Regions from separate parts of the Actinoallomurus sp. NPDC052308 genome, predicted to be linked through region 1. Evidence: riboswitches for the same ligand, from Rfam matches in the RefSeq annotation. Region 1 holds a riboswitch; the other holds the start of a gene.
The links. A riboswitch is a leader RNA that binds a small molecule or an ion and turns the genes downstream of it on or off. The one in region 1 is predicted to bind ZMP and ZTP.
Positions count from the first base shown of each region.

Region 1 (9,171 bases):
GCCCGTCGACGAGTTCGTAGTGTCCGAGCTCTGCGCGGAGGTCATGCGGCGGGAACGCCGCCGCGCCTGACGCGCTGAGCTAGCAGAACCGATGGTGCCCGCGGCGCAGTCGCGCCGCGGGCACCAGCCCTGTTTCACCGAAAAGATCGTCCTGCGGACTCAGACGCCGACGGGGTGCCAGACGGTCTTGGTCTCCAGGAACGCGGTCATCCGGGCGGTACCGGGGTCGGCGGTCCAGTCGTCGGCGGCCGGGCGGTGCACCCGCTTGAGGTTGTCCGCCGCCGCCCGCGCGCAGTCGGCCGCCAGGTCGTCCGGCGCGCCGGCCAGGTCGATCGCGTTGACGTCCTGGTGGGAGGCGAGCCAGGGGGCCAGCTCGGCGCGGTGCCCGGTGAGGAGGTTGACGACGCCGCCCGGCACGTCGGAGGTGGCGAGGACCTCGGCGAGGGTGATCGCCGGGAGCGGCGCGGGCTCCGAGGCGACGACGACCGCCGTGTTGCCGGTCGCGATCACCGGCGCGATCACCGACACGAGCCCGAGCAGCGGCGAGTCCGGCGCGACGACGCCGACCACGCCGGTGGGCTCGGGCGTGGAGAAGTTGAAGAACGGCCCGGAGACGGGGTTGGCCGACCCCGTCACCTGCGCGATCTTGTCGGCCCACCCCGCGTACCATACCCAGCGGTCGATCGCCGCGTCGACCTCGGCGGCGGCGGCCGTCTTGCCGAGGCCGGCGCCGCGCAGCTCCTCGACGAACTGGCCGCGGCGCCCTTCCAGCATCTCCGCGACGCGGTAGAGGATCTGGCCGCGGTTGTAGCCGGTCCGGCCCGCCCAGCCGGCCTGGGCCTTCCGCGCGGCCACGACCGCGTCCCGGACGTCCTTGCGCGAGGCCCGCGCGGCGTTGGCCAGGAACTTTCCCTTGGCGTCGTTCACGATGACGGTCCTGCCGGACTCCGACCGGGGGAACGCGCCCCCGATGAACAGCTTGTAGGTCTTGCGAACACTCAACCGCTCGCTCATCGAAGGTAGGCCTCCAGCCCGTGCCGTCCGCCCTCGCGCCCGAAACCGGACTCCTTGTACCCGCCGAAGGGCGAGGCGGGATCGAACTTGTTGAAGGTGTTCGCCCAGACGACCCCGGCCCGGAGCCGCTCGGCCATCCACAGAATGCGCGACCCCTTGTCGGTCCAGATGCCCGCCGACAGGCCGTACGGCGTGTTGTTCGCCTTCTCGACCGCCTCGGCCGGGGTACGGAACGTCAGCACCGACAGGACCGGGCCGAAGATCTCCTCGCGGGCGATCCGGTGCGAGGCCGCGACGCCGGTGAACACGGTCGGCGCGAACCAGAACCCCCGCTCGGGCAGCTCGCACGGCGGCGACCAGCGGGTCGCGCCCTCCGCCTCACCGCTGTCGGACAGTTCGCGGATCTTCGCCAGCTGGGCGGCCGAGTTGATCGCGCCGACGTCGGTGTTCTTGTCCAGCGGGTCGCCGACCCGCAGCGTCGCCATCCGCGCCTTCAGCCGGTCGAGCAGCCCGTCGACGACCGACTCCTGCACGAGCAGCCGCGAACCGGCGCAGCACACGTGGCCCTGGTTGAAGAAGATGCCGTTGACGATGCCCTCGACGGCCTGGTCGAGCGGCGCGTCGTCGAAGACGATGTTGGCCGCCTTGCCGCCGAGCTCCAGCGTGAGCCTCTTGTCCGTCCCGGCGACCGAGCGGGCGATCTGCCGGCCGACCTCGGTCGAGCCGGTGAAGGCGACCTTGTCGATCCCGGGGTGCTCGACCAGCGCGCGGCCCGTCTCCCCCGCCCCGGTGAGGATGTTCACGACGCCGGGCGGCAGGTCCGCCTGCGCGCAGATCTCGGCGAACGCCAGCGCCGTCAGCGGAGTCGTCTCGGCCGGCTTCAGGACGACGGTGTTGCCGCAGGCCAGCGCCGGCGCGACCTTCCACGCCAGCATCAGCAGCGGGAAGTTCCAGGGGATGACCTGACCGGCGACGCCCAGCGGCCTCGGCTCGGGGCCGAACCCGGCGTGCGAGAGTTTGTCGGCCCAGCCGGCGTAGTAGAAGAAGTGCGCGGCGACCAGGGGCAGGTCGACGTCCCGCGACTCGCGGATCGGCTTGCCGTTGTCGATGGACTCCAGGACGGCCAGCTCGCGCGACCGTTCCTGGATCAGCCGCGCGATCCGGAAGAGGTACTTCGCCCGTTCGGCGCCCGGCATCGGGCCCCACACCGTGTCGTACGCGCGGCGGGCCGCCGCGACGGCGCGGTCGACGTCGTCGGCGCCGGCCTCGGCGACCTCGGCCAGGGTCTCCTCGGTGGCCGGGTCGATGGTCTTGAAGGTGTTCTTCGCCTCGACGAACTCACCGGCGACGAACAGGCCGTACGACGGCTTGATGTCGACGATGTCCCGTGACTCCGGCGCGGGGGCGTACTCGAAACTCATCCGCTCAGTCCATCGTGAAGTAGTCGGGACCGCCGTACACGCCGGTCGTGAGCTTGCGGCGCTGCATCAGCAGGTCGTTGAGCAGGCTGGACGCGCCGAGCCGGAACCAGTCGGGCGTCAGCCAGTCCGGCCCGGCCGTCTCGTTCACGAGCACGAGGTACTTGATCGCGTCCTTGGTCGTGCGGATGCCGCCGGCCGGTTTGACGCCCACCTGGCGGCCCGTCGCCGCCCGGAAGTCGCGCACGGCCTCCAGCATCACCAGGGTGACCGGCAGTGTGGCGGCCGGGCTCACCTTGCCGGTGCTGGTCTTGATGAAGTCGGCGCCGGCCAGCATCGCCAGCCACGACGCCCGCCGTACGTTGTCGTAGGTGACCAGTTCGCCGGTCTCCAGGATGACCTTCAGGTGCACGTCGCCGCACTCGGCCTTGACGGCGACGATCTCGTCGTACACCTTCCCGAGGTCGCCCGCGAGGAACGCGCCGCGGTCGATCACCATGTCGATCTCGGTGGCGCCGTCGTCGATCGCCCGGCGGGTGTCGGCGAGCTTGGCGTCGAGCGGCGCCCGCCCCGACGGGAACGCCGTCGCGACGCTCGCGACCCCGATCCCCGTGCCGTCCAGCGCGCGCACCGCCTCGCCGACGAGGTCGGAGTAGACGCAGACCGCCGCGACCTTCGGCACGCTCGCGTCGGCCGGGTCCGGATGGGCCGCCTTGGCGCACAGCGCCCGCACCTTGCCGGAGGTGTCCGCGCCCTCGAGCGTCGTCAGGTCGACCATCGAGATCGCCAGGTCGATCGCGTACGCCTTCGCCGACTTCTTGATCGAACGGGTCGCCAGGCGCGCGGCCCGCTCCTCCGCTCCCACTTGGTCCACCGCCGGCAGACCGTGCAGGAAGCCGCGGAGCTCGGCCGGCGACATGGCCGTGTCCGCGAAGGTCGACAGGTCAGGCACGTCTCCCCCTGTGTTCGAGTGTCCGATCGAGGATAAGCGCCGCCGTGCGGAAGATGACCACCGGGAGTCGCGCGATCCCCCAAGATTCAACAACCTACGCATAACGGACGGCAACACCACGCCGAACGGCCCCCGAACACTGGGACGCGCCGGAAGCCGCAGACGTACACTCACCCGTCTTCTTCGCCGAAAGGGGAACATGTTGCTCCGTCGTGTGATGGCGGGAATCGCCCTCCTGGCGCTGGCAGGGTGCTTCGGGCACGCGGATCGGCCGGTGTTCCGGCCCGACCGACCGGCCACGGGCGCCGCTCACCGCGAACTGAGCCGCGCGCGGACTCACCGAGCGGAGTCCAGGCCCAGTTGACGGGCCGCCGCGTCCACGGTCTGTTCGAGCAGGACGGCGATGGTCATGGGGCCGACGCCGCCGGGGACCGGCGTGATGAGGCTCGCGCGGGTGAGGGCGGTCTCGAGGTCCACGTCTCCGACGTTGCCGGGGTTGTAGCCGGCGTCGATCACGACGGCGCCGGGCTTGACGTCCTCGCCGCGGATGAACCGCGGCCGGCCGACGGCGGCGACCAGGATGTCGGCCTGCCGCACGATCGACGCCAGGTCGGCCGTGCGCGAGTGGCAGTACGTGACCGTGGCGTCGCCGGCCAGCAGCATCATCCCCACAGGCCTGCCGAGGATGGCGCTCCGGCCGACCACGACGGCGTGCCGACCCGCGAGCTCGACGTCGTACTCCTCGAGCAGCCGCATGATGCCGCCGGGAGTGCAGGACGCGAAGCCCGGCAACCCGAAGCTCATCGCGCCGAACGAGTGCAGCGTGAGCCCGTCGACGTCCTTTCCCGGGGCGATGGCCTCGAACGCGGCGCGCTCGTCGATGTGCGGCCCGACCGGATGCTGGAGCAGGATGCCGTGCACTCCGGGATCCTGCGACAGGGCGGTGACGGCGTCGACCAGTTCCGCCGTCGTGGTGGTGGCCGGCAGTCCCACGTGCCGCGAGGCGATGCCGGCCTTCTCGCAGCGGGCGCGCTTCATGCGCACGTAGGTCACGGACGCGGGGTCGTCGCCGACCAGCACGGTCGCCAGGCACGGCGGCGTGCCGGTCTCCCGGGTGATCTGCGCGGCCCTGGCGGCGCTGCGCTCGACGATGCGGCGGGCCGGGCCCGCGCCGTCCATGAGACGGGCGGTGTGCGTCTGGGTCACGGGCTGCTCCTGAACGGTCTGCGTGAGGGCGGCCCAGGCGCACGGCACGATCGAGTGGGCCGCTCCCCGGTGGTGCTCCACCTCAGCGCCAGTCACGGCCCGAGATCCACCGTACCGCCCTTCCCCGATCACCGGTGTCCACTGCCGACAGGCGACAATGCGCGCCGGTGACCGTGCGTCCCGAAGCCGTTCCGGCCGCCGATATCCAGTTCGTTTCTTCGGAGGGGCTGAGTACGGTGTGCTGGTGATCACTGAAGCGACCTGGGCGATCGGGCCGGAACCGGTCGAGACGGCGGGGCTGCTGCGGACCTATTTCACCGACGTCGCCTCGCGCTACTACGGCAGGCCGGCCACCGAGGCCGAGGTCGACGCCGCGATGGCCGAGGATCCCAGCGACGACCTCGCCTGCTTCCTGGTGGGACGGTACGCCGGGGTGCCGGCCGGGTGCGTCGGCCTGCGGCTGATCTCTCCCGGCGTCGCGGAACTGACCCGGCTGTACGTCATCCCGGCGGCGCGGCGCACCGGCGGCGGCCGCGCGCTGCTGGCGGCGGCCGAGGAGGCGGCGCTCCGGCTCGGCGCGCGCACGATGCGCCTCGACACCCGCCGCGACCTGGTCGAGGCCCGCGCCCTGTACGCCGCCCAGGGATACCAGGAGATCGAGCCGTACAACAACGGCCCGTACGCCGACCACTGGTTCGAGAAGCACCTCGGCCACTGAGATACCCCAGACCCTGATGCCTGGCGATCGCTGCCCCTACAGCGCAGTGAACGCCAGTGGGCGAATGCACCACCGTCGCGAAAGGGGAGACGGACGACGTGCCTCATGGTTGGACGGCCGATCCGGTCCTCGGGGGCGTCGTGCTGGCGGGCGCGTCCGTGCAGCGGCTCGCGCGGATCGGGTTCGCGCCCGTCGCAGGCGCTCAGCGGAGGTGACCGGACGCCCGCAGGTCGTCGAAGATGAGCTGATCGACCGGGGACACGCGGTCACGGTCGGCGTAGGAGAGCCAGACGACCTCCTCGATCTCGCTACTGGGCTCGAGGGTGCCGTGGTAGTCGCCGGTATAGCAGGTCATCCGCACCGTCACGCCGTCCCGATGGCCGTGCGCCTGCGCCTCGTACGTGCCCAGGGGCGCCACCGTCTCGGGGACGATCGAGACGGTGAGCTCTTCTCGGACCTCGCGGGCCAGGGTCTGCATGTCGCTCTCCCCCGCCTCCCGCTTGCCGCCGGGAAAGTAGTAGGCGTCCTTGCCGCGCGAACGCGTGCTGAGGACCCTGCCATCCTCGACCCTGACCCACGCCACCTTGTCGATGACCGGCATCTCGCCTGCTCCGATCCCCGGACGACCCTGACCCGCCCGACCCTACCGAGCGGGCACGCGCCGCCCGGGGACGGGCGTCGCGGGCCGCCGCGGAGCACCGGGCGCAGTCGGGCGGCTCGGGTCGCGTGGGCATTTCGTGACCGTCGACCCGGCCCCTACCCCTCGTCGGTCTCGGTGCGGCGCTCCGGGGCGCCGGGGACGACGTCGCGCTCGCCGGGCGCGATGACGCCCGCGCCGGTGTCGCGTGGGGTGCGCTGGACGGCGTTGAGGACGTGGTAGCCGAACAGGACGGCGACGGTGCCGAGCGCGATGCCCTGCAGCGGGAAGTCACTGGTGATCTTCAGGGTCACGTTGCCGATGGCCAGGATGAGGCCGGCGGCGACGGGGACGAGGTTGACCGGGTCGCCGAAGTCGACGCGGTTCTCGATCCAGATCTTCGCCCCGAGCAGGCCGATCATGCCGTACAGCACGACCGTGATGCCGCCGAGGACGCCGCCGGGGGTGGCGGCCACCAGCGCGCCGAACTTCGGGCACAGGCCGACCAGGACCGCGACGATCGCGGCGACGTAGTAGGCGGCGGTCGAGTAGATCCGCGTGGCGGCCATGACGCCGATGTTCTCGGCGTACGTCGTGGTCGGTGCGCCGCCGACGGCGGTCGCCAGCACGGTGGTGGCGCCGTCCGCGGCGATGGCGCGGCCGAGGTACGGGTCGAGGTCGGCCCCGGTCATCGCGGCGACGGCCTTGACGTGGCCGGTGTTCTCCGCGATCAAGGCGATCACCGGGGGCAACGCGACGAGGATGGCCGAGGTCTTGAAATCGGGGGCGTGGAAGTGCGGGAGGCCGAACCAGTCCGCCGTCTTGACGCCGCTCAGGTCGACGCGGAAGTGGGTGGTGACCTTGCCGCTGCCGTCGGGGGCGGTGATCCGGCCCGCGGTCCGGTCGAGGACCCATGACAGGAGGAAGCCGAAGACCAGGCCGATGAGGACCGCGATCCGCGACCAGAAGCCGCGCAGCACGACGGCGCACAGGACGACGACGGCCAGGGTGGCGAGCGCGACCCACTGGTCCTGTGGCCAGTAGACGTCGGCGACCACCGGGGCGAGGTTGAAGCCGATCAGCATGACGACCGCGCCGGTGACCACGGGCGGGAAGATCCGGTGGATGACCTGGGCGCCGAGGACGTGGATGACCAGGCCGACGACGGCGAGCGCCGCACCGGCGACGAGGATCGCGCCGGTCACCTGGGCGGTGCTCCCGCCGGCCGCGCGGATGGCCGCGACGGCGCCGACGAAGGAGGCGCTGCTGCCGAGGTAGCTCGGCACCTTCCCGGCGGAGACCAGCAGGAACAGGATGGTCGCGATCCCGGACATCATGATCGCGAGGTTCGGGTCCAGCCCCATTACGACGGGGAACACGAACGTCGCGCCGAACATGGCGACGACGTGCTGGGCGCCGATTCCGACGGTGCGGCCCCAGGACAGGCGCTCGTCCGGTCCGACGACCTCGCCCAGCGCGGGTGTGCGCCCGTCACCGTGCAGTTTCCAGCCGATCGCCATGGGGTCCTCCCGGGGGGTGTCGCCGCGCGGGCATGGCGTAGCGGCCCGCCCGCGCTCGTGGAGCCGGTGCCTGCCCGGCCCGCGCGCGGGCGGTCGGGCCTCAGATTCCCCGCATGCGCAGGACGTGCAGCGCGAGCGTGAGGTTGAGGCGGAGATGGGCGTCGTCGGTGAACGGGCCCAGCAGGCGCTCCAGTTTACCGATGCGGTAACGGAGCGTGTTGTAGTGGAAGTGCAGCCGGCGGGCGGTCTCCGCGACGTTGAGGTTGGTCTCCAGCAGCACCTGCAGGGTGCGCCGCAGGTCGACGGCCTCGGGGTCCTGGTCACCGGCGAGCTCGCCGAGGGTCTCCTGGACGAAGGCGTGCAGCTCGGCGGTGTCCTCGACCAGGCTGAGCAGCCGGAAGACGCCGAGCTCGTCGAAGTGCACGACCGCTCCGTCGCCGTTCATCTGCCGCCCGACGCGTACCGCCCTGATCGCCTGGTCGTACGCGGACGGCAGGTCGCCGGGCTGCTGTGCCACCCGGCTCACCCCGGTGGAGAACGTCCGGTCCTGGTCGGCGAACACGGCGGCGGCGTCCTTGGCCAGCGCCGGCACGTCGCAGGCGTCGGCGGCGACGACCGCGACGACCTCGCCAGAAAATCCGGCCACCGCGGCGTTGCGGTCCCGGCGCCGGACCGCCGAGGTCCACGCGGCCACGAGCCGGTCCTGGAGGACGCGCTCCTCGGGACCGCGCGCCGGTCCACGGTCGAGGGCGGCGACGACCACGGTGGCGGGCCGGCCCAGGTCCCAGCCGAAGCTCGCACTGTGCGCGATGACGTGCTCGTCGGTGCCGGACCGGCCGGTGAGGACGTCGCGCAGGAAGTCGGCGCGGTACTTGCTCTCCACGGCCGACACGGCCTGCTGCTTGGTGATGACGAGGGCGACGACGGTGGCCACGCGCTCGAGGATCCCGACGTCGGCCGCCGCCACGCCGGCCACCGCCATCCGCCCGTAGGTGAACCCGCCCGCGACGACGGGCACCACGATCAGCCCGTCCGGACCGGTCCCCGGGGCGTCGTCGCGCGTGGCCGGCCCGGCGGGATCGGGCGCGGGCTCCCCCGGCGCGGCGTCGGTGGGCCACACCGGAGCGACGTCGGCCGGCGGCACGTCCGGGAGGACCTCCGGCGTGGGCGCCTCGCCCTCCACGGCCGGTGGGACATCCGTCAGCGCGCTCTGCAGCCGGGCCAGGAGCGCCTCGTCACCGGAGGCCGCGAGCCGGCGGCCGTCGCCGTCCAGGACGGCGACGGCGGCGTCCAGGAGGGTGGCGACCTCGTCGGTCACCTCCTGCAGGCCGCCGCCGCACAGCACGATCTGGATGAGGGCGCGGTGGACCTCCTCCCCGCGCGCCAGGACCGCGGCCTGCCGGTTGAGGACGCCGGTCAGGACCTGGTTGAGGATGTCGTCGAACCCGGCGTCCTCGGGCAGCCGGATCAGCGGGAAGTCGAGCCGGTCGGCCTGCTGGAGCATCTCGTCCGGCAGGCGGTCGAGATAGCGGCCCGGTTTGACGGCGAGGGCCGTCAGGCCGCAGGCGTCCAGGTCGGCGACCAGCCGGCCGAGGGTCTCGGGACTGTGGCGCAGCGGATAGCCGGTGGTCAGCAGCAGCTCGTGCGGCTTGACGTAGGCGAGGACGTCGGGGACCTCCATGACGCCCAGGCGCTGCACGACACGG
Region 1 covers NZ_JBFAUM010000034.1:16,478-25,648, reverse strand. Annotated here, with positions in the region: gene AB0L00_RS40495 (radical SAM protein) at 1-70, shown strand, start outside; gene AB0L00_RS40490 (aldehyde dehydrogenase family protein) at 160-1,014, opposite strand; gene AB0L00_RS40485 (aldehyde dehydrogenase family protein) at 1,011-2,435, opposite strand; gene deoC (deoxyribose-phosphate aldolase) at 2,440-3,351, opposite strand; gene AB0L00_RS40475 (bifunctional 5,10-methylenetetrahydrofolate dehydrogenase/5,10-methenyltetrahydrofolate cyclohydrolase) at 3,721-4,590, opposite strand; ZMP/ZTP riboswitch at 4,615-4,696, opposite strand; gene AB0L00_RS40470 (GNAT family N-acetyltransferase) at 4,835-5,308, shown strand; gene AB0L00_RS40465 (NUDIX domain-containing protein) at 5,511-5,909, opposite strand; gene AB0L00_RS40460 (solute carrier family 23 protein) at 6,065-7,465, opposite strand; gene AB0L00_RS40455 (PucR family transcriptional regulator ligand-binding domain-containing protein) at 7,566-9,171, opposite strand, start outside.

Region 2 (9,171 bases), on a different contig from region 1:
AAGGGGCAGGTGAAGCCGGAGTTCTCGCTGGCGCCCGTCGCCGAGCGGCTGGGCGAGCTGCTGGGCCGCGAGGTCCGCTTCGCCACCGACACGGTCGGCGACTCCGCGCGGGCCACCGTCGACGCGCTCCAGGACGGCGAGGTCGCCCTCCTGGAGAACCTCCGCTTCGCGGCCGGTGAGACCAGCAAGGACGACGCCGAGCGCGGCGAGTTCGCCGACCGCCTGGCCGCGCTCGCCGAGCTGTACGTCGGCGACGGCTTCGGCGCCGTGCACCGCAAGCACGCCAGCGTCTACGACGTGCCGCAGCGGCTCCCGCACGCGGCCGGCGGCCTCATCGCCGCCGAGGTCGACGTGCTCCGCCGCCTCACCGGCGACCCCGCCCGGCCGTACGTCGTCGTCCTGGGCGGCGCGAAGGTCTCCGACAAGCTCGGCGTCATCGCCAACCTCCTCGGCAAGGTCGACCGCCTGATCATCGGCGGCGGCATGGCGTACACCTTCCTGAAGGCCCAGGGCCACGAGGTCGGCAAGTCGCTGCTGCAGGAGGACCAGCTCGACCAGGTCCGCGGGTTCATCGAGGAGGCGGCCAAGCGCGACGTCGACCTCGTCCTGCCGGTCGACGTGCTGGCGGCCACCGAGTTCGCCCCCGACGCGGAGCACGAGGCCGTCGAGGCCACCGCCATCCCGGCCGACCGCGAGGGCCTGGACATCGGCCCGCGCACCCGTGAGCTGTTCGCGAGCAAGCTCGCCGACGCGGCCACCGTCTTCTGGAACGGCCCGATGGGCGTGTTCGAGTTCGACGCCTTCGCCGGCGGCACCCGCGCGGTGGCCGAGGCCCTGATCGCCTCGGACGCGTTCACCGTGGTCGGCGGCGGCGACTCGGCCGCGGCCGTGCGCAAGCTCGGCCTCGACGAGGACGGCTTCTCCCACATCTCGACCGGTGGCGGCGCGAGCCTCGAGTACCTCGAGGGCAAGACGCTGCCCGGCCTGTCCGTCCTGGAGGACTGATCGTGGCATCGAAATCCGCCCCGCAGCAACGGAAGCCACTCATCGCCGGCAACTGGAAGATGAACCTCACCCACTTCGAGGGCATCGCGCACGTCCAGAAGGTCGCCTTCGGCCTCAAGGACGCCGACTACGAGGCGGTGGACGTCGCGATGCTGCCGCCGTTCACCTTCATCCGCAGCATCCAGATGCTCGTGGACGCCGACAAGCTCAAGCTCGTGTACGGCGCGCAGGACGTCTCGCCGCACGAGAAGGGCGCCTACACCGGCGAGATCTCCGCCGCGATGCTCGCCAAGCTCGGCTGCACGTACGTCCTGGCCGGGCACTCCGAGCGCCGCCAGTACCACCACGAGGACGACACGCTCGTCAACGCCAAGGTGAAGGCGGCCCTCAAGGAGGACCTGACGCCGATCCTGTGCGTCGGCGAGGGCCTGGAGATCCGCAAGGCCGGCGAGCACCTGTCCCACACGCTCGCCCAGGTCGAGGGCGGTCTGCAGAAGGTCCCGGCCGACCAGGCACAGCGCATCGTGATCGCGTACGAGCCGGTGTGGGCGATCGGCACCGGCGAGGTCGCCACCCCCGAAGACGCGCAGGAGGTCTGCGGCGCGATCCGCACGCGGCTGGCCGAGCTGTACAGTGGAGACCTCGCCGATCAGGTCCGCGTCCTCTACGGGGGCTCCGTCAAGGGCGGCAACATCGCCGGCATCATGGCGAAGCCGGACATCGACGGAGCGCTCGTCGGTGGAGCGAGCCTGGACGCGGGGGAGTTCGTCAAGATCTGCAGGTATCGCGAGCTACCCGTGTGATCTTGCGCATCAGACTGCGCGTTTCTGCTGAACCACGCGGTGGAACGTCGTACCCTCGGTAGCGGATGACCTGAATACGCGAACATTCCCCGCGAGCAGCGGGGTGAATCACGAAAGCGCTGAACTGCTGTGATCATCACAATCTCCATCGTGCTCATCATCACGAGCGCGCTGATGGTGCTGCTCGTCCTCCTGCACAAGGGGAAGGGCGGTGGGCTGTCGGACTTGTTCGGCGGCGGCATCAGCTCGTCGCTCGGCGGGTCGTCCGTGGTCGAGCGGAACCTCGACCGGTTCACGATCGGCGCGGGCGTGATCTGGTTCGCGTCGATCATCGCGCTGGGTCTGCTGCTCAAGCACGGCCACCACGGCTGAGTACGAGCAAGATCCGCAGTGTGTTGACGGCCGCCGCTTCGCGCAGCGGCGGCAAAGGAAGCGAGGAGTAGTCCGTGGGTAGTGGCAACGCTATTCGGGGTAGCCGAGTCGGTGCTGGCCCGATGGGAGAGGCCGAGCGTGGTGAGGCGGCCCCGCGCGTCTGGGTGAGCTTCTACTGCGCGAACCGGCATGAGTCCCGGCCGAGTTTCGCGACCGACGTCGCGGTTCCCGACCAGTGGGACTGTCCCCGGTGCGGGTTCCCCGCCGGTAAGGACCCCGAGAACCCGCCGGCGCCGCCGCGCAATGAGCCCTACAAGACGCATCTCGCCTACGTGAAGGAGCGGCGCAGCGACGCCGACGGCGAGGCCATCCTCGAGGAGGCGCTGGCCAAGCTGCGCGCCGAGCGCGCCGCCATCCACGCGGCGATGCAGCGCGCTCGCAACTAGCTCCGCGTATCGCAGCACCGATCGGCCCGGTCCCGCCTCGGCGGCACCGGGCCGATCGCGTCCCGCGCGAAATCCCGATCAGCGGCGGAGCCGTCCGTTAGGATGTGATCCGCGACTGGCGCATGAGGTGGAGTTCACCACCGGGGAGCGAACAGATCTGGCACCGCGCGCCTGGGTGCTGGGAGCCCGTATCTGGAGGCCCCATGCACCAGCCGCCCCTGTCCCACCTCGCCGCCACCGATCCCGACGTGGCCGGGCTGATCGAGGCCGAGGCGCGACGGCAGCACGACAAGATCCGCCTCATCGCCTCGGAGAACTACGTCTCGCCCGCCGTGCTGGAGGCGACCGGCTCCGTCCTCACCAACAAGTACTCCGAGGGCTATCCCGGCAAGCGCTACTACGAGGGTCAGCAGGTCGTCGACCCCATCGAGGAGCTGGCCAAGGCGCGTGCCCGCGAGCTGTTCGGCGCCGCCCACGCCAACGTCCAGCCGTACTCCGGCTCGCCCGCCAACCTGGCCGCCCACCTGGCCTTCCTGAACCCGGGGGACACGTTCCTGTCGCTGGAACTCGCCCACGGCGGTCACCTCACCCACGGGTCGCCCGTGTCGATCACCGGCAAATGGCTGCGGCCGGTGCACTACGGCGTGGGCCGCGAGACCGGCCGGATCGACCTGGACGAGGTCCGCGACCTCGCTCGCGCGGAACGCCCGAAGGTCATCCTCTGCGGCGGCACCGCGATCCCGCGGACGATCGACTTCCCGGCGTTCGCCGAGATCGCCCGCGAGGTCGGCGCCGTCCTCGTCGCGGACATCGCGCACATCGCCGGGCTCGTCGCGGGCGGCGCGCACCCGTCGCCGGTCGGGCACGCGGACGTCATCACCACGACGACGCACAAGACCCTGCGCGGCCCGCGCGGCGCCATGATCCTGACGACCGAGGAGCACGCCACCGCGATCGACAAGGCGGTCTTCCCCGGTCTGCAGGGCGGCCCGCACAACCACACGACCGCAGCGATCGCGGTGGCGCTGAAAGAGGCCGCCCAGGAGGATTTCAAGGCGTACTCCCACCAGATCGTCGCGAACGCCCGGGCGCTGGCCGCCGCGCTGACCGAGCGCGGGTTCGACCTGGTCTCCGGTGGGACCGACAACCACCTCATCCTGATCGACCTCACGAACAAGGAGATCGGCGGCAAGCCGGCGGCCAAGGCGCTCGACCGCGCGGGCATCGAGCTGAACTTCAACACGGTGCCCTTCGACCCGCGCAAGCCGTGGAACCCGTCGGGCATCCGGATCGGCACCGCCGCGATCACGACCCGCGGCCTCACCGAGGAGCACATGCCGTTCGTCGCGGCGTCGATCGACCAGGCCGTCGCGTCCGCCGACGACGAGGCGGTCCTCGACAAGGTCGCCGCGGAGATCCGTGAGCTGCTCGGCGGCTTCCCCATGCCCGGCTGGGCCGCGACGCCCTGACCCACGATCGATGAGAAGGACCCGGCAGCCGACGGCATGCCGGGTCCTTCCCTCATGTCCCGAGAGAAGCGCTGATCCGGGCGCCCGCCCCCGCCTCCGCCCCGTCGCGCGGTGAGCCGACGAGCCTGGCGGCTCCGCCGTCAGGCTCGTCCTCGCCGATGGACCGGCCCGTCAGATCGCGCGGGCCGGCTGGTTCTTGTCGTTCTGGCGGGCCAGCTCGATGAGCAGCAGCACCTGGGCCAGGCAGGCGTTCTCGAAGTCGCCCAGGTGCAGGCTCTCGTCGAGGCCGTGCGCCCGGCAGTCGGGGTCGGAGCCCGCGCTGGTGACGAGGATCGCGGCGTCGGGGAAGGCGTCGGCGAACTCCGCGATGAACGGGATCGTCCCGCCGATCCCGACGTGGACGAGGTCGCCGCCGTACGCCAGGCCGTAGGCGCTGCGGGCCGCCTCGAACGCCGGGCCCGTGGTGTCGACGGCGTACGGCCGGCCGGCCTTGCCCGCGGTGACCTCGACCTCGACGCCCCAGGGAGCACGGTCGCGCAGGTGCTCGATCAGCTTCCGCTGCGCGGCCGGAGCGTCCTCGCCCGGCGCGAGGCGGAGGCTGACCTTGGCGCGCGCCTTCGCGGTGAGCGTGTTGGACGCCTTGGCGACCGGGGTCGCGTCGATGGCCAGCACGGTCAGCGCGGGCTTCGTCCAGATGCGTTCGGCGACGGTGCCGTCGCCCAGCAGCCGGACGCCGTCGAGCAGGCCCGCCTCGGCGCGGAACCGCTCCTCCGGGTAGTCCACCGCGGGCGCGGGCGCCGAGACGAGGCCCTCGACGGCGACCCGGCCCTCGTCGTCGTGGAGGGTGGCCAGCAGGCGGCACAGCGCGGTCAGGGCGTCCGGGGTGGCCCCGCCGTAGATGCCGGAGTGCACGCTGTGCTCCAGGGCCCGTACCTCGACGATGACGTCGGTCATCCCACGGAGGGTCGTCGTGAGGGACGGCGTGCCGACGTCGATGTTCGTGGAGTCGGCGAGGACGCAGACGTCCGCGGTGAGCTTGTCGCGGTGCCGTTCCAGGAACGCGCCCAGCGTCGGCGAGCCGATCTCCTCCTCACCCTCGACGAAGACCGTGACGCCGACCGGCGGCCGGCCGTCGAAGAACCGGAGCAGGGCCAGGTGGGCGGCGATGCCCGCCTTGTCGTCGGCCGAGCCACGGGCGAACAGGCGCCCGTCCCGTTCCTCCGGCTCGAACGGCGGGCTCGTCCAGCCGCCGGGGTCACCGGTCGGCTGGACGTCGTGGTGCGCGTAGAGCAGCACGGTCGGCATGTCCGGCGGCGCCGGGAAGTGCGCGACGACCGCCGGGCGGCCGCCCTCGATGTCGTCGAGGATCTCCACGTCGGCCGCGCCCGCCTCCTCCAGCAGCCGCGCGGTCAGCTCCGCCGAACGCCGTACGTCCGCCGCGTGGGCGGGATCGGCGCTGACGGAGGGGATCCGGATCAGGGCGTCGAGGTCGGACCGTACGCCGGGCAGGAGCTTGCTCAGGGTCTGCCGAACGTCGTCGCGCATGGAGGCGTCATCCTTCGCGTTCGATGCGGCCGGGATCGTCCGCATGTGGATCAGGGAGGCGGCGTGCTCGGCGATGTCGGCCGCGGCCCGCCGGTCGGGGCCGGTCGCCAGGACGTACCCGGCCCGTCCCCGGAAGTCGGTGAGGGAGGGCATCACGTCGCCGACACGGTTCAGCTCGCCGATGCGGACGACGCCGTCGACGGCGGTGGCCTCGTCCAGCCCGGTGATCGCGACGATCCGGCCGGGAGGCGGGGTCAGGAGCCGTACGGCGCACGTCGCGGCCGGCACGTCGAAGGGGACCGGCAGCCGGTCGTACGCGTAGGCCAGGGCGGTGGCCTCGGCCATGTCGACGCCGACGACCAGCTCGAGCATCTCCCAGTACCGGGCCCCGCCCCAGCGAGGGTTGATCTCGACCACGGTGGCCCGGTCGCCGTCGATCATGACCTCGGTGTTGGTGGGGCCCCACATGTAGCCGATGGCGTCGAGGGCGGCGAACACGGCCTCGGTGGCCGTCTTGACGACCTCGGGCGGGTGCTCACCCGGCATCTGGTGCGCGATCTCGACGAAGTGCGGCGGTCCCGACGTGTGCTTGGCGGGGACGATGAGCGCGCGGTGTCGCCCGCCGGCGCTCATCGTCTCGACGCTGGTCTCCAGCCCGGTGAGGAACTCCTCGGCGAGCACGCCCGCCGTGCGGGACTCGGGCGCGGTGTGCGCCCAGGCGCTCGGGATGTCGTCCGGAGTCCGGACGAGGGCGACGCCCCGGCCGCCGTTGCCGTCGGCCGGCTTCAGCAGGACGCCTCCGGGACACGTGTCGAGGAACTCGCGTACCTCCTCGACGTCGGTGCAGACGCGGTGGGCGATCGTCTCGACGCCGCGCTCGGCGAGCCGGCGCCGCATCGCCGCCTTGTCCTGCGCGAGCGTCACGGCCTCGACCGGGTTCACCCGGACACCGAGGGCCTCGCCCACGATCGCGGTGGGCAGCAGCGCGTGCTCGGTGGCCGCGATCATCGCGTCGATCGGCCGCCAGGCGTGGATCTCCCGGGCGCAGGCCAGCAGCGCGTCGACGTCGGTGACGTCGGTGCTGAACGTCCGCAGCGCGAGCTTGCGCTCGAAGGTCTCGTCGGTGCCGGTGCGCACGATGGCGGTCAGCGTGACGGGCACACCGAGGAGCTTGCCGATGATCTCGGGACGCGCCCCGACGAACACCAGGTGAGGGAACATCTTCGGTCCGGTCCAATCGTGTCGTGGAAGTCAGGGCGTGGTGGTCGTCTCCGCCGCGACGGCCGGCCGCTCGTGCCGGACGAGTTCCCGTTCGGCCCACCGCGAGACCCGCGGGGACACCGCCCCGGCGGCCGCGAGGACGATGCCGAGCACGATCCAGCCCGTACGCCCGGTGGGCAGGACGAGGGAGGTGATGATGAACGGGCCGGTCACGTCGAGGAGGGAGGTCCCGAGGTTGAAGACCGACAGGAAGCGGGTGCGGGACGCCTCGGGGGACAGCAGCAGGGACAGCCCCCAGGTGCCGGCCGCCTGCCACATCTCGGCGAAGGTCAGGGCGAGCGTGCCGACCACGAGGACGGCGCCGGCGGTCCAGGGCGCAATCGGCAGGTGACCGTCCGCCGCGACGAGCAGCAGGGCGCAGCAGAGGAGCATCCAGCCCGCGTTGCGCAGCGCCCGCGCCGCTCCGTTCGCGTCGTCGGTCTGCCGGGTCATCCGCACCTGCAGGAGGACGACGAGCACGGTGTTGATCGCGACCAGCACGCTGACCATCGGCTTGGGCACCAGGTGCCGGGAGACGATCCACAGCGGCAGGCCGATCGACAGGATGAACCGGTGCATGCTGAGCACCCCGGTCAGCACCGCCGAGACGAGGAACGCGGGGCGGGTGCGCACGCGGTCGGGCGCCTCGCCCTTCGGCTTGCGCACCGGCTTGGGCGGGTTCCGCAGCACGATGCCGCGCAGCAGCGCCGCGGCGAGGATGAAGGACGCGGCGTTGCCGAGGACGACGCACAGCAGCGAGAGGCGGCCGGGGGACAGCAGGGCGAGCGACGCGAGCAGCGCGCCGAGCGTGAACCCCGCGTTGCGGATGCTGCGCAGCGCGCCCGCCGTCTTGACCCGGTTCTGTTCTCCCACGGCGGAGGTGACGAACGACAGCAGGATCGGCTGGCTGGCCCGCTCCGCCAGACCCAGGAACACCGCGACCGCGACATATCCGGCGAAGTTGTGGATGAAGGCGTATCCGATGAAGGCCGCCGCCCGCCACAGCTGGATGCTCAGCAGGATCGCCCGCACGCCGATCCGGTCCGCGAGCGAGCCCCACAGCACGGATGAGAAGAGCCCGATGAAGGCGCCCAGCGTCAGGCCGCGTCCGATCTGCGTCGGCGTCAGGTGCAGGACGACGCTGAACAGCACGACCGACGCCGAGGTGAACGCGCCGTTGCCGGTGGAGTCGATGATCGAGACGATCAGCAGGCGCCGGGCGTTCGGGGACGCCCACGCGCCGTCCCCCAGGTTCGGCCGCCTCACCGGACCGTGACCCGGATCAGGCGGGCCGCGCTCTCGACGCGCTCCCACGCCTGGCCGGCGTCGTCGCCCACGGCCATGACGTGGCCGATCCGGTCGCGGGAGGCGCGGGGCGCGGCGACGCGGTCCCCCGGGGCGGCCGTGACCGTGGCGGCCCGCACGCCGGGCGCGGCGGTCGCCTCGTCGAGGCCGGTGACGCCGTCCAGGACACCGGGCGTGGCCGTGAGGAACTTCACCGCCGCCGCGCGTACGGGCGTGGCCGGGATCGCGCCGACCGGTCCGTCACGGCCCATCAGCGAGGCGTACGCGCCGAGGAGCGGGAAATCGTACGCGATCCGGACCAGGTCGGTGATGCGGTCGCCCGCCAGCCGCCCGGCGCACTCGATCAGTACCGGGCCGGCCGCGGTGACCATCCACTCGCAGTGCAGGATGCCGAACTCGTACCCCGACGCGTCGACCAGGGTCTGTATCCCGTCGAGCAGGTCCTTCCGCACGGCCGCGCCGACCGGGGCGGGCACCACGTGTCCGATCTCGACCGGATGGCGGCCGGGCAGCACGCGCTTGTCGGTGACGCTGCCGAAGACGACCTTCCCTCCGGCCACGAGGCACTCGACGCTGACCTCCGAGCCGTGCAGACGTTCCTCGACGAGGTAGCCCGTGAACGGCGGCGGGTCGATCCGTACGCGGCCCTCGGCCGTCGTCGTGTGCCGCCAGGCCTCGGCCAGGTCGTCCCCCGGGTCGAGGAGCACGACGCCCTGGCTGCCGGACCGCCCGGTCGGCTTGAGGACGAGCCCGTCGCCGGCCAGCTCGCGCGCAGCCCTCTCCAGACCGGCCAGGTCGTGCACCTCGCGCCACCGGGGGTTGGGAATCCCGGCGGCGTGGGCGACCTCGCGCAGCCGCAGCTTGTCCCGGAAGATCTCGGCCGCGTGTACGCCCGCGCCGGGCAGGCCGAGTTCGGCGGCGATGCGGGCCGAAGCCTCGGTCGTCATCTCGTCGATGGCCGGCAGC
Region 2 covers NZ_JBFAUM010000004.1:477,460-486,630, reverse strand. Annotated here, with positions in the region: gene AB0L00_RS16870 (phosphoglycerate kinase) at 1-1,005, shown strand, start outside; gene tpiA (triose-phosphate isomerase) at 1,008-1,808, shown strand; gene secG (preprotein translocase subunit SecG) at 1,938-2,180, shown strand; gene AB0L00_RS16855 (RNA polymerase-binding protein RbpA) at 2,255-2,626, shown strand; ZMP/ZTP riboswitch at 2,728-2,810, shown strand; gene glyA (serine hydroxymethyltransferase) at 2,830-4,095, shown strand; gene AB0L00_RS16845 (M20/M25/M40 family metallo-hydrolase) at 4,267-6,861, opposite strand; gene AB0L00_RS16840 (MFS transporter) at 6,892-8,166, opposite strand; gene AB0L00_RS16835 (ATP-grasp domain-containing protein) at 8,163-9,171, opposite strand, start outside.
Region 2: it holds a riboswitch for ZMP and ZTP, as region 1 does, so the genes downstream of both, glyA (serine hydroxymethyltransferase) here and AB0L00_RS40475 (bifunctional 5,10-methylenetetrahydrofolate dehydrogenase/5,10-methenyltetrahydrofolate cyclohydrolase) in region 1, are expected to answer to the same signal.